2 regions of the Xylanimonas protaetiae genome follow, and region 1 is predicted to be linked to the other one. Evidence: riboswitches for the same ligand, from Rfam matches in the RefSeq annotation. Region 1 holds a riboswitch; the other holds the start of a gene.
The links. A riboswitch is a leader RNA that binds a small molecule or an ion and turns the genes downstream of it on or off. The one in region 1 is predicted to bind thiamine pyrophosphate.

Region 1 (5,420 bases):
AGGGCCATGTTCAGCGAGGCGAGCAGGCTGAGCATGATCGCGACCCGGTCGAGCACGGAGGCGTCCATGCCCGCGACGTCGGCGGCGGTGCGGCCCACGCCGATCACGGACATCACGCCGTCCGCGCTGCGCGGGGTGTCGGAGAAGGTCGACTGGGCGGCCTGCCACACCTTCGCCGGGAAGGTGACGACGGCCTCGGCGGTGCCGGTGAACATGCGGCCCACCTCGCCGGGGACCTCCCGCAGCGGCAGCGACTGGCGCGCCAGCGTGGGCGAGAGCCCGAGGAACGCCCCGCTGACGGTCTGGACGTTCCCGTCGGCGTCCGTGACCGGGGTGCCCGCGGCGTCGACGACGGCGCGCTCCGCGTCCACGGGCGTCACGGTGAGCGTGACCTCCTGCCCGGCGCGCTCGACGACGACGGGCACCGCACGGCCCGCCGTGCCGTCGATCGCCTCGAGCAGGGCGCGCCACGTCGTGGTGCTCTGGCCGTCGTAGGACACGACGCGGTCGCCCGGCTGGAGGCCCGCGGCCGTGGCGGGCGCCGGGTCGGCGGCGTCGCAGGGTGCGCCGGTCGCCGTCGGGACGCACGCGCTCACCGACGCGACCGTCGTCGTCTGCTGCGTGAGGCCGATGGCGAAGAACGACGCCGTCATGACGACCGCGAGGAAGAGGTTCATCACCGGGCCGCCGAGCATGACCACGAGCTTCTTGGGCGTCGACAGGTTGTAGAACGCGCGGTGCTCCTCGCCGGGGCGGATCTCCTCGACCGACTGGTCGCGCGTGTCCGCGATGACCTGCGAGAAGAAGCCGCGGCCGGTCCGGCGGGCGCCCGCGGGCGCCGGGGGCATCATGCCGACCATCCGCACGAACCCGCCCAGCGGGAACGCCTTGAGGCCGTACTCCGTCTCGCCCTTCGTCCGCGACCAGAGGGTCGGGCCGAACCCGATCATGTACTGGCTGACGCGCACGCCGAACCTCTTGGCGGGCACCATGTGCCCGACCTCGTGCAGGGCGATGGACAGGGCGACGCCGATGACGACGACCAGGATCCCGACGACGATGCTCACCCGCCCAGCCTAGGCGCCCGGGCTGACCGCCTCCTGGGCGGCGGGCGTGGCGACCTGCGGGGCGTCGCGTGCCGCCCGGTCCGCGTGGCGGCGGTCCAGCGGGGCGACCGCGAGCGTGAGCGCCCCGGCCACCACGAGCGCGGCCACGACCGCCGACCACCCGTTGTCGGCCGGGATGGCGAGCGCCGCCTGCGCCCGCCCCCAGGCCGTGCCCCACGCCGGCCACAGCGCGACGAACGTCGGCGTGACGAGCTCGAACGCGACGAACCCCGCCACCCACGGCACGAACAGCCAGGGCCGCGCGGGCGCCGCGGCGCGCAGGTCGTAGCGGCCGCGGCGCACCACCCAGTGGTCGACGACGAGCACCGCCCCGAGCGGCGTGAACACCGCGCCGATGAGCAGGAGGAACCCCTCGTACGCGTACCCGTCGTCGACCAGGACGCCCAGCGCGGTAGCGACCGCCCCCACGCCGAGCGCGAGCAGGCGGCGGTCGGCGCGCGGTGCGACGTTCTGCAGGCTCACGGCCGTGGAGTAGACGTTCGCGAACGCCTGGTCCACCTCGTCGGCGGCGAGGATCGCCAGGGCGACCGCGCCCGCCGGCACGGCGAGCAGCGCCGCGACCAGGTCGCCGTCGGCCGGGCGGTAGGCGAGCAGGCCGAGCGCCCCGACGCAGAAGAACGCCGCCGAGGCCAGGCCGTACCCGACGCCGACGGCGACGCCGGTGCCCCGCGCGGTGCCGCGCCGCGCGTGCCGGGTGTAGTCCGCGACGAGCGGGATCCAGGACACCGACATCGAGGCCACGAGGTCGACGTTGGTCCACAGCCCGCGCCACCCGCCCGCGCCGACGGGCCCGAGCGGGCGCCGGGCGGCGTCGACGAGGAAGTACGCCGAGCACGCGACGACGACGACGACCGCGGCGCGCCGCAGCAGCGCCGCCGACCCGAGGGGCCGCAGCGCCATCGCGGTGGCGACCACCCCGGCGGCCACGACGAACACCCAGCGCGGCACCTGCGGCCAGACGCCCGAGGCGGCGCGGCCGATGATCCACACCTCGAAGCACGCCCAGCCCAGGCACTGCAGCACGTTGAGCGCGGTGGGCACCCACGACCCGCGGGCGCCGAGCAGGCCGCGGAAGACGACCATGGCCGGCTCGCCGGTGCGGGCGCCGATCGCCGCGACCGCCCCGAGCAGCCCGCACCCGACCAGGGTGCCGACACCGATCGCGACGAACGTCGCGGCGAGCGACGTGGGCACGAAGTAGACGGCGACCACGGGCACCAGCAGGCTGACGCCGAGGCTCGCCCACAGCCCGAGGTGGTCGCGCCCGCGGTGCACGCGCACGGGCGGTCCGTCGAGCGTGACGGGGGCCTCGACGGAGCCCTCGGCGGGTGGTGCCTCGCCGGGGCCGTGGACAGGTTCGCGAACGGGGACGGCAGACGCCATCACGGTCCTCCCTACGCCGGTGTGAGCCGGACAGGTTCGATCGGTCGGCGGCACCCGGCCGCCCTCTCAGCCCGGCGGCCGCTGCGCGGATCCCGGACTCCCGTTGGACGCGGCCCCTGGTCAGGGGCGCAGGCACACCCTAGCCGCGGTTAGGGTGGGCGTCGGCGCGGGGCGCCGGACCTGGACGGTCCGGCTGAGATGCACCCGTCGAACCTGATCTAGGTAGTGCTAGCGAAGGGAACGCTCATGAGCACCGTCATGCCGTCCGTCCTCACCCCCGGCGACGTCGCCGGCGTGGTGACCGCCGTCCGGGCGACCGGCCCGCTCGTCCACTGCATCACGAACACCGTGGTCACGAACGTCACGGCGAACGTGCTGCTCGCCGCGGGCGCGGCGCCCGCGATGGTCGCCACGCCCGTCGAGGCGGGCGGGTTCGCGCGCGTCGCCGACGGGCTGCTGACCAACCTCGGCACCGTCGAGGGCGAGCAGCCCGACGCGATGCGCGTCGCCGCGCACGCGGCGGTCGACGCGGGGACGCCGTGGGTGCTCGACCCCGTCGCGATCGGGGCGCTGCCCCTGCGCACGGCCCTGGCGGCCGAGCTGCTCGCCGTCGGGCCCACGATCGTGCGGGGCAACGCGTCGGAGGTCGCGGCCCTGGCCGGCGGGCAGGGCGGGCGCGGCGTCGACTCGCTGGACACGCCCGACGGCGTGCGCGCCACGGCGCTGCGCCTCGCCCGCGAGTCGGGGGCCGTCGTCGCCGTGAGCGGGGCGGTGGACCTCGTCACCGACGGCGCCCGCGTGGTGCGCGTGCGTTCCGGCCACCCGCTGCTCACGCGCGTGACGGGCGTGGGGTGCTCGCTCGGCGCGCTCGTCGCGGCGTGCGCCGCGGTGACCGACGACCGGCTCCTGGCCGCGACCGCGGCGACCGCGTGGATGTGCGTCGCGGGCGAGCTCGCGGCCGCGACGGCACCCACGACCGGGTCGTTCGCCGTCGCGCTGCTCGACCGGATCGACGACGTCGAGCCCGCCGTCGTCGGCGCGCGCGCCGGGCTCGTGGCCGAGCCCGTGGGGGCGGCGGCATGAGCGCGGACCTGGCCGCGGCGGCCGTGAGACCGGGCGCCTCGCCCGCGGGACCGGGCGTGCGCGGCGCGTTCGACCCGGCCGTCTACCTCGTGACCGACACCGTGCGGTGCGGCGGTCCTGCGGGCGTCCTCGACACGGTGCGTGCCGCCCTCGCGGGCGGCGTCACCGCCGTGCAGCTGCGCGACCCGGGCGCGAGCACGCGCGAGCTCGCGGCGCTGGGCGAGGCACTGCTCGCGGTGCTGCGCCCGGCCGGCGTGCCGCTCGTCGTCGACGACCGGGTCGACGTCGCGCTCGCGATCGGCGCCGACGGCGCGCACGTCGGCCAGCACGACCTCGACCCCGTGGCGGCCCGCCGGCTGCTCGGGCCCGGCCGGCACCTGGGCCTGAGCGTCACGACGCCCGCCGAGGCCGTCGCCGCGGCCGCGCTCCCGGCCGGCACCCTCGACCTGCTGGGCGTCGGGCCCGTGCACGCGACGACGTCGAAGGCGGACGCCCGCCCGGCGATCGGGCTCGACGGGCTCGCCGCCGTCGCCGCGGCCGCCCGCGCGGCGGGCGCGCCGCCCTGCGTCGCCATCGGCGGCCTGCGGGCCGTCGACGTGCCCGCGCTGCGCGCGGCGGGCGCCGTGGGGTCCGCGGTCGTCTCGGCGGTGTGCGGCACGCCCGACCCGCGCGCGGCGACGGCCGCGCTCGCGCACGCGTGGCGGGCACGATGAGCCGGCCCGCCGCGGGCGGCACCGCGGCGGACGGGGCGAATGGCCGGCGCCCCGCCGGGCACCCCGTCGTCGCCCTGACCGTCGCCGGCTCCGACCCCTCGGGCGGCGCCGGGATCCAGGCGGACCTCAAGACGTTCGCGGCGCTCGGCGGCTACGGCTGCGCGGTGCTCACGGGCCTGACGGCCCAGTCGACCGTCGGCGTCACGCGCGTCCACCCCGTGCCGGCCGACATGGTCACGGCCCAGCTCGAGACGCTGCTGGCCGACGTCGCGGTCGACGCCGTGAAGATCGGCATGACGAGCGACGCCGCCGTCGCCGGGGCGGTCGCCGACGCGATCGAGGGGCTGCGCGCCATGGCCGCCCGGGCCGGGGTGGCGGCGCCCGTCGTGGTGCTGGACCCCGTCATGGTCGCGACGTCGGGCGACCGGCTGCTCGCCCGTGAGGCCGAGGCCGTGCTGCGCGAGCGGCTGCTGCCGCTGGCCGACCTCGTCACGCCCAACCTCGCCGAGGCCGCCGTCCTGCTGGGCGCCGACGAGGCCCGCGACGCGGCCGAGGCGGCCGACCAGGCCCGCGCGATCCTCGCGCTCGCGGCCGCGCAGGGTGCACCCGCGCCCGCGGGCGGCCGGTGGGCGCTGGTCAAGGGCGGGCACCTGCCGGCCACCGGGGCGCCCGAGGCGCCCGAGGCGCCCGAGGCGCCCGAGGCGCCCGAGGCGCCCGGCGAGGCTGCCTCCCGCGGCACCGGCGACCACGCGGCCGCCGCCCGCCTCGCCGTCGACCACCTGGCCGGGCCGGGCGGCGTCGTCGTCGCGCTCGCCGGCCCGCACGTCGCGACCCGCAACACGCACGGGACCGGGTGCACGCTCAGCTCGGCGTGCGCGGTGCTGCGCCCGGGCGCCGGCGGGTGGCCTGCGGCGGTCCGGGCGGCCAAGGACTACCTGACGGGCGCGCTGGCCGCCGGCCGGTCGCTGCACGTCGGCGGCACCGGGCTGCTGGGCGTGCCGGGCGCGCCGGGCGCCTGGTCGGGGCACGGCCCCGTCGACCACGGCTGGGCGGCGCGCTGAGCCGAGGCGCCCCTCAGGGGATGCTCGGTCTCAGCGCCGCGCGAGCAGCTCGT
Region 2 (5,420 bases), 1.1 Mb from region 1:
GCGCGACGAGCCCCCCGACGACGACCGCGATGACCGTCGCGACGAGGGCCGTGCGCACCGAGTTCGCGAGCGCCTCCCACACCGTCACGGCGAGCGCGTTGCGCCCGCCCGTGGTGCCGAGGGCCCGGTAGTTCGCGAGCCCCCAGGCGCCGTCGGGCCCCCGGAACGAGCGCCCCACGAGCCCGGCGAGCGGCAGTACGACGAGCCCGCCGACGACGACCGACGTCGCCACCGCGGCGGCGACGTCGGGCACGCTGCGCACGCTCCACCGGTGCGCGGCGACGTCCTCGTGCTCGAGGTGCAGCGCGCGCTCGCGGCGCGCGCGGGCGCGCCCGGCGACCCACAGGGCGAGGGTGACCACCAGGAGCTGGAGGATGGAGAGCACCGCGGCGGTGCGCAGGTCGAGGAACTGCGTGGTGCGCCGGTAGATCTCCGTCTCGACGGTCCCGTACCCGAGCCCGCCGAGCACCAGCACGACGCCGAACGCCGTCGCGCAGAACAGGAACACGACGGCCGCGGCGGAGGCTAGGGCCGGGCTCAGCGCGGGCAGCGTCACGGTGCGGAACGCCCGCGCGGGCGACGCCCCGAGCGCCCGCGCGGCCTGCTCGGCACGCGGGTCGAGCCGCTCCCAGAGCCCGCCCACGGTCCGCACGACGACGGACACGTTGAAGAACACGAGCGCGACGACGACGGCCACGAAGGTGCCGTCCAGGTGCGCCCAGCCGAGCAGCCCGCCGGTCTGGAACAGCGCCCGGAACGCGACGCCGACGACGACGGTCGGCAGCACGAACGGCACCGTCACCAGGCCGCGCAGCAGCCCGCGCCCCGGGAACCGCGTCCGGTACAGCAGGTACGCCACGGGCAGCCCGAGCAGCACGGACGCCGCGGACCCGGCGGTCGCCTGCGCGAGCGTCGTCCCGACGAGCCGCCACGTGCGCGGGTTGCCCAGCACGTCGCGCAGCCCGCCGAGGTCCACGCCACCGCCCTCGGCGAGGAACCCGCGCGCGACCAGCGTGACCGCGGGCCAGGCGAAGAACACGCCGAGGAAGGCGAGGGGCAGCAGCACGGCCACTCCCCACCACACGGCTGAGGGTGCCGAGACGGCGGCCCGGGCGCGGGTCATCCCGGCCATTGCAGCACCCCCAGCCGCGTCGTGTGCGGTCAGCCGCCGACGGCGGCGGTCCACTGGTCGAGCCAGGCGTCGCGGTTCGCGGCGATGTCCGCGGGGTCGACCTCGAACGGGGCGTCCGAGAGCGGCGCGAACTGCGTCCACTCGGCCGGAAGCTCGACCGAGGAGTCGGCCGGGTACATGTACATCTGACCGGGGATGTCGGCCTGGAACGGCTGCGAGACCAGGAAGTCGAGCAGCGCGCGGGCCCCCTCGGGGTTCTGGGCGCCGGCGAGGACTCCCGCGAACTCCACCTGCCGGAAGCACGTGCCGAGCAGGGCACGCGTCGTGGTGGCCGTGCCGTCGTCGGTCACGGTGAACGCCGGCGACGTCGAGTAGCTCACGACGATCGGTCGCGTGCCACCCTCGCCCGCGCCGGAGAACTCCGTGTAGTACCCGTCCTCCCACGAGTCGGCGACCTTGAGGCCGTTGGCCTTGAGCGCCTCCCAGTAGCCGGTCCAGCCCTGGCCGCCGAACCCGTCGTCGCCGAACGCGCCGATGGTGGCCAGCATGAACGCCATGCCCGGCGACGACGACGCGGGGTTCAGCGCGACCATGAGGTCCTTGAACTCGGGCTTGGCGAGGTCCTCGAGCGTCTCGGGCTCGGCGAGCCCCCGCTCCTGGAACCACGCGACGTCGGTGTTGACGCAGACGTCGCCCAGGTCGATCGGGATCAGCGCCCCGTCGCCGAGGACGAGCGGCGTGGCCGACTCGGCCAGCCCGGCCGGGACGTGGGGCTCGAGCGCGCCGGCGTCGATGACGCGCGACGCGAACGTGTTGTCGATGCCGAAGACGAGGTCGCCCACGGGCGAGCCCTGGGTCAGCACCACCTGGTTGGCCAGGGTGCCGGCGTCGCCCATGGCGACCTGCTTGACCGTGAACCCGCTCTCCTGCTCGAACTTCGCGATGACGTCGTCCGAGACCGCCCACGAGTCGTGCGTGACGAGCGTGACGGTGTCGCCGCCGCTCGGGCTCGCACCGCCGCTCGGCGTACCGCTCGAGCACGCGGCCAGGGCGGGCAGCAGCCCGACGGCGACGACGGCCGCGGCGCGGGCGCGCAGTGACTTGGCTGTCATGGTGATCCTCCTCAGGGTCGAGAAGGGGGCCCGTGCACCGTCGTCGCGTGAGCGCGCTGACAGCGCACAGGGATCGAGAAGCCCGACTTCCTCCACCGGTGCTAGCCGGATCAGGTTCGAGGGTCTGCGGTGGTCCGCACTCTCAGCGCCCGGTGGCGCTCCCCTGTCGTTCCCCACCAGCGTAACGCCCCAGGTCCGGACCGCTCGACCGTGTCTCGCGGATGACCGGTCCGGGGGCCCGCCCCCGGGCGCCCGCCTCCGGCCTGGGGATACCGTGGACCAGCGACGACGACCACCGTTCGGCGCAGAGCCGGGAGGACGCACGTGACCACGAGGGACGAACCCTTGACCGTGAAGATCGGCACGGCGGTGCTGACGCTGGCGGCGGGCTGGCTGGCCCAGAAGGCCGTCGGGATGATCTGGGAGAAGAGCACCGGCCGGTCCGCCCCGAAGGACCTCGACAACGACGAGATCACCATCGTCCAGGCCGTCACGTTCGCCGCGGTGTCCGGCGGCGTCGCCGTCCTCGCCCGCCGGCTCGCGCACCGGGGTGCCGCCCGCGCCGTCGCACGCTTCGCCGCGAAGCCGGCCGCCTGAGCCGTCTCTCGTCCGGGACTCCCGATCCTGGGTGTGCGAAAGACCCCGCACCGGTGGGTGCGGGGTCTTTCGTTGAAGGGTGTCCGGCGGCGTCCTACTCTCCCACCCCGTCTCCAGGGCAGTACCATCGGCGCTGTAGGGCTGAGCTTCCGGGTTCGGAATGGGACCGGGCGTTTCCCCTACGCTATGACCGCCGTAACAGTATCGAGTTGTCGGGTGCCCCCGTGTTCCCGCCCTGGTCGGGGGCGGGGGTGGGGGTGGTTGCCCGTTTCTCGGGAACCGCACAGTGGACGCGTAGCAAGTGTAAGTGTGTGTGTTGAAGTTGTTGGCTGATTAGTACCGGTCAGCTGCGGCAGTCGTTGGTCCTGCCTTCCACATCCGGCCTATCTACCCAGTGGTCTCGCTGGGTGCCTTCAGAACTTGCGTTCATGGAAACCTCATCTTGAAGCAGGCTTCCCGCTTAGATGCTTTCAGCGGTTATCCTTCCCGAACGTAGCTAACCAGCGGTGCACTTGGCAGTACAACTGGCACACCAGAGGTTCGTCCGTCCCGGTCCTCTCGTACTAGGGACAGCCCTTCTCAAGTTTCCTGCGCGCGCAGCGGATAGGGACCGAACTGTCTCACGACGTTCTAAACCCAGCTCGCGTACCGCTTTAATGGGCGAACAGCCCAACCCTTGGGACCTACTCCAGCCCCAGGATGCGACGAGCCGACATCGAGGTGCCAAACCATGCCGTCGATATGGACTCTTGGGCAAGATCAGCCTGTTATCCCCGGGGTACCTTTTATCCGTTGAGCGACGGCGCTTCCACAAGCCACCGCCGGATCACTAGTCCCGACTTTCGTCCCTGCTCGACCTGTCGGTCTCACAGTCAAGCTCCCTTGTGCACTTGCACTCGACACCTGATTGCCAACCAGGCTGAGGGAACCTTTGGGCGCCTCCGTTACATTTTGGGAGGCAACCGCCCCAGTTAAACTACCCACCAGGCACTGTCCCTGATCCGGATGACGGACCGAGGTTAGATATCCGTTGCAGTCAGAGTGGTATTTCAACGTTGACTCCCCCGAGCTGGCGCCCGGGGTTCATAGTCTCCCACCTATCCTACACAAACTGCACCGAACACCAATACCAAGCTATAGTAAAGGTCCCGGGGTCTTTCCGTCCTGCTGCGCGTAACGAGCATCTTTACTCGTAGTGCAATTTCGCCGAGCTCGCGGTTGAGACAGCGGAGAAGTCGTTACGCCATTCGTGCAGGTCGGAACTTACCCGACAAGGAATTTCGCTACCTTAGGATGGTTATAGTTACCACCGCCGTTTACTGGGGCTTAAATTCTGGGCTTCACCAAAGGTTGACCCGTCCTCTTAACCTTCCAGCACCGGGCAGGCGTCAGTCCGTATACATCGTCTTGCGACTTCGCACGGACCTGTGTTTTTAGTAAACAGTCGCTTCTCCCTGGTCTCTGCGGCCCTCCCCGCGTCCCCACGCTAGGTGGTTGACGGTTCAGGCCCCCCTTCTCCCGAAGTTACGGGGGCATTTTGCCGAGTTCCTTAACCACGATTCGCTCGATCGCCTTGGTATTCTCTACCTGACCACCTGAGTCGGTTTGGGGTACGGGCGGCTAGAACCTCGCGTCGAGGCTTTTCTTGGCAGCAGAGGATCACCCGTTTCCCGCATACGCGGTCACTATCAGCTCTCACCCTGTGTGACACCCGGATTTGCCTAGGTGTCGGGCTACGGCCTTGGACGTGGACTACCATCGCCACGCCGGGCTACCTTCCTGCGTCACCCCTGTTAATACGCTTACCTACTGCCAGGTCGGGTCACGCGCCGCCGGCGCCGGTGTGGTCCGAAGACCACGATGGCGCCCTTGGGGCGTTTAGCATTCCTGGGTTCGGTATGGGCGGTTCTTCGCCGGTAGGAGAATATCAACTCCTTGTCCATCGACTACGCCTGTCGGCCTCGCCTTAGGTCCCGACTTACCCAGGGCGGATTAACCTGGCCCTGGAACCCTTGGTCATTCGGCGGACGGGTTTCTCACCCGTCATTCGCTACTCATGCCTGCATTCTCACTCGTGTAGTCTCCACCACTGGGTCACCCCGCGGCTTCACTGTCCACACGACGCTCCCCTACCCAGCACAGCCCCTGAACCAACGAATCAAGTTCGCGGCTTGGGTGTCGCTGCGCTGCCACGGCTTCGGCGGTGTGCTTGAGCCCCGCTACATTGTCGGCGCGGAATCACTTGACCAGTGAGCTATTACGCACTCTTTCAAGGGTGGCTGCTTCTAAGCCAACCTCCTGGTTGTCTGTGCAACTCCACATCCTTTCCCACTGAGCACACGCTTAGGGGCCTTAGCCGGTGATCTGGGCTGTTTCCCTCTCGACTACGGAGCTTATCCCCCGCAGTCTCACTGCCTCGCTTAAACTTACCGGCATTCGGAGTTTGGCTGACGTCAGTAACCTGGTAGGGCCCATCGGCCATCCAGTAGCTCTACCTCCGGCAAGAAACACGAGACGCTGCACCTAAATGCATTTCGGGGAGAACCAGCTATCACGAAGTTTGATTGGCCTTTCACCCC

Region 2: it holds a riboswitch for thiamine pyrophosphate, as region 1 does, so the genes downstream of both, ET471_RS06275 (thiamine ABC transporter substrate-binding protein) here and thiM (hydroxyethylthiazole kinase) in region 1, are expected to answer to the same signal.

The regions. Positions count from the first base shown of each region.
Region 1 is NZ_CP035493.1:2,473,009-2,478,428, reverse strand. Features, by position in the region: gene ET471_RS11445 (M50 family metallopeptidase) at 1-1,067, opposite strand, end outside; gene ET471_RS11440 (purine-cytosine permease family protein) at 1,077-2,510, opposite strand; TPP riboswitch at 2,668-2,768, shown strand; gene thiM (hydroxyethylthiazole kinase) at 2,757-3,593, shown strand; gene thiE (thiamine phosphate synthase) at 3,590-4,306, shown strand; gene thiD (bifunctional hydroxymethylpyrimidine kinase/phosphomethylpyrimidine kinase) at 4,303-5,367, shown strand; gene dxr (1-deoxy-D-xylulose-5-phosphate reductoisomerase) at 5,398-5,420, opposite strand, start outside.
Region 2 is NZ_CP035493.1:1,385,149-1,390,568, reverse strand. Features, by position in the region: gene ET471_RS06280 (ABC transporter permease) at 1-1,123, opposite strand, end outside; gene ET471_RS06275 (thiamine ABC transporter substrate-binding protein) at 1,162-2,244, opposite strand; TPP riboswitch at 2,315-2,419, opposite strand; gene ET471_RS06270 (DUF4235 domain-containing protein) at 2,596-2,841, shown strand; rRNA gene rrf (5S ribosomal RNA) at 2,923-3,039, opposite strand; rRNA gene ET471_RS06260 (23S ribosomal RNA) at 3,155-5,420, opposite strand, start outside.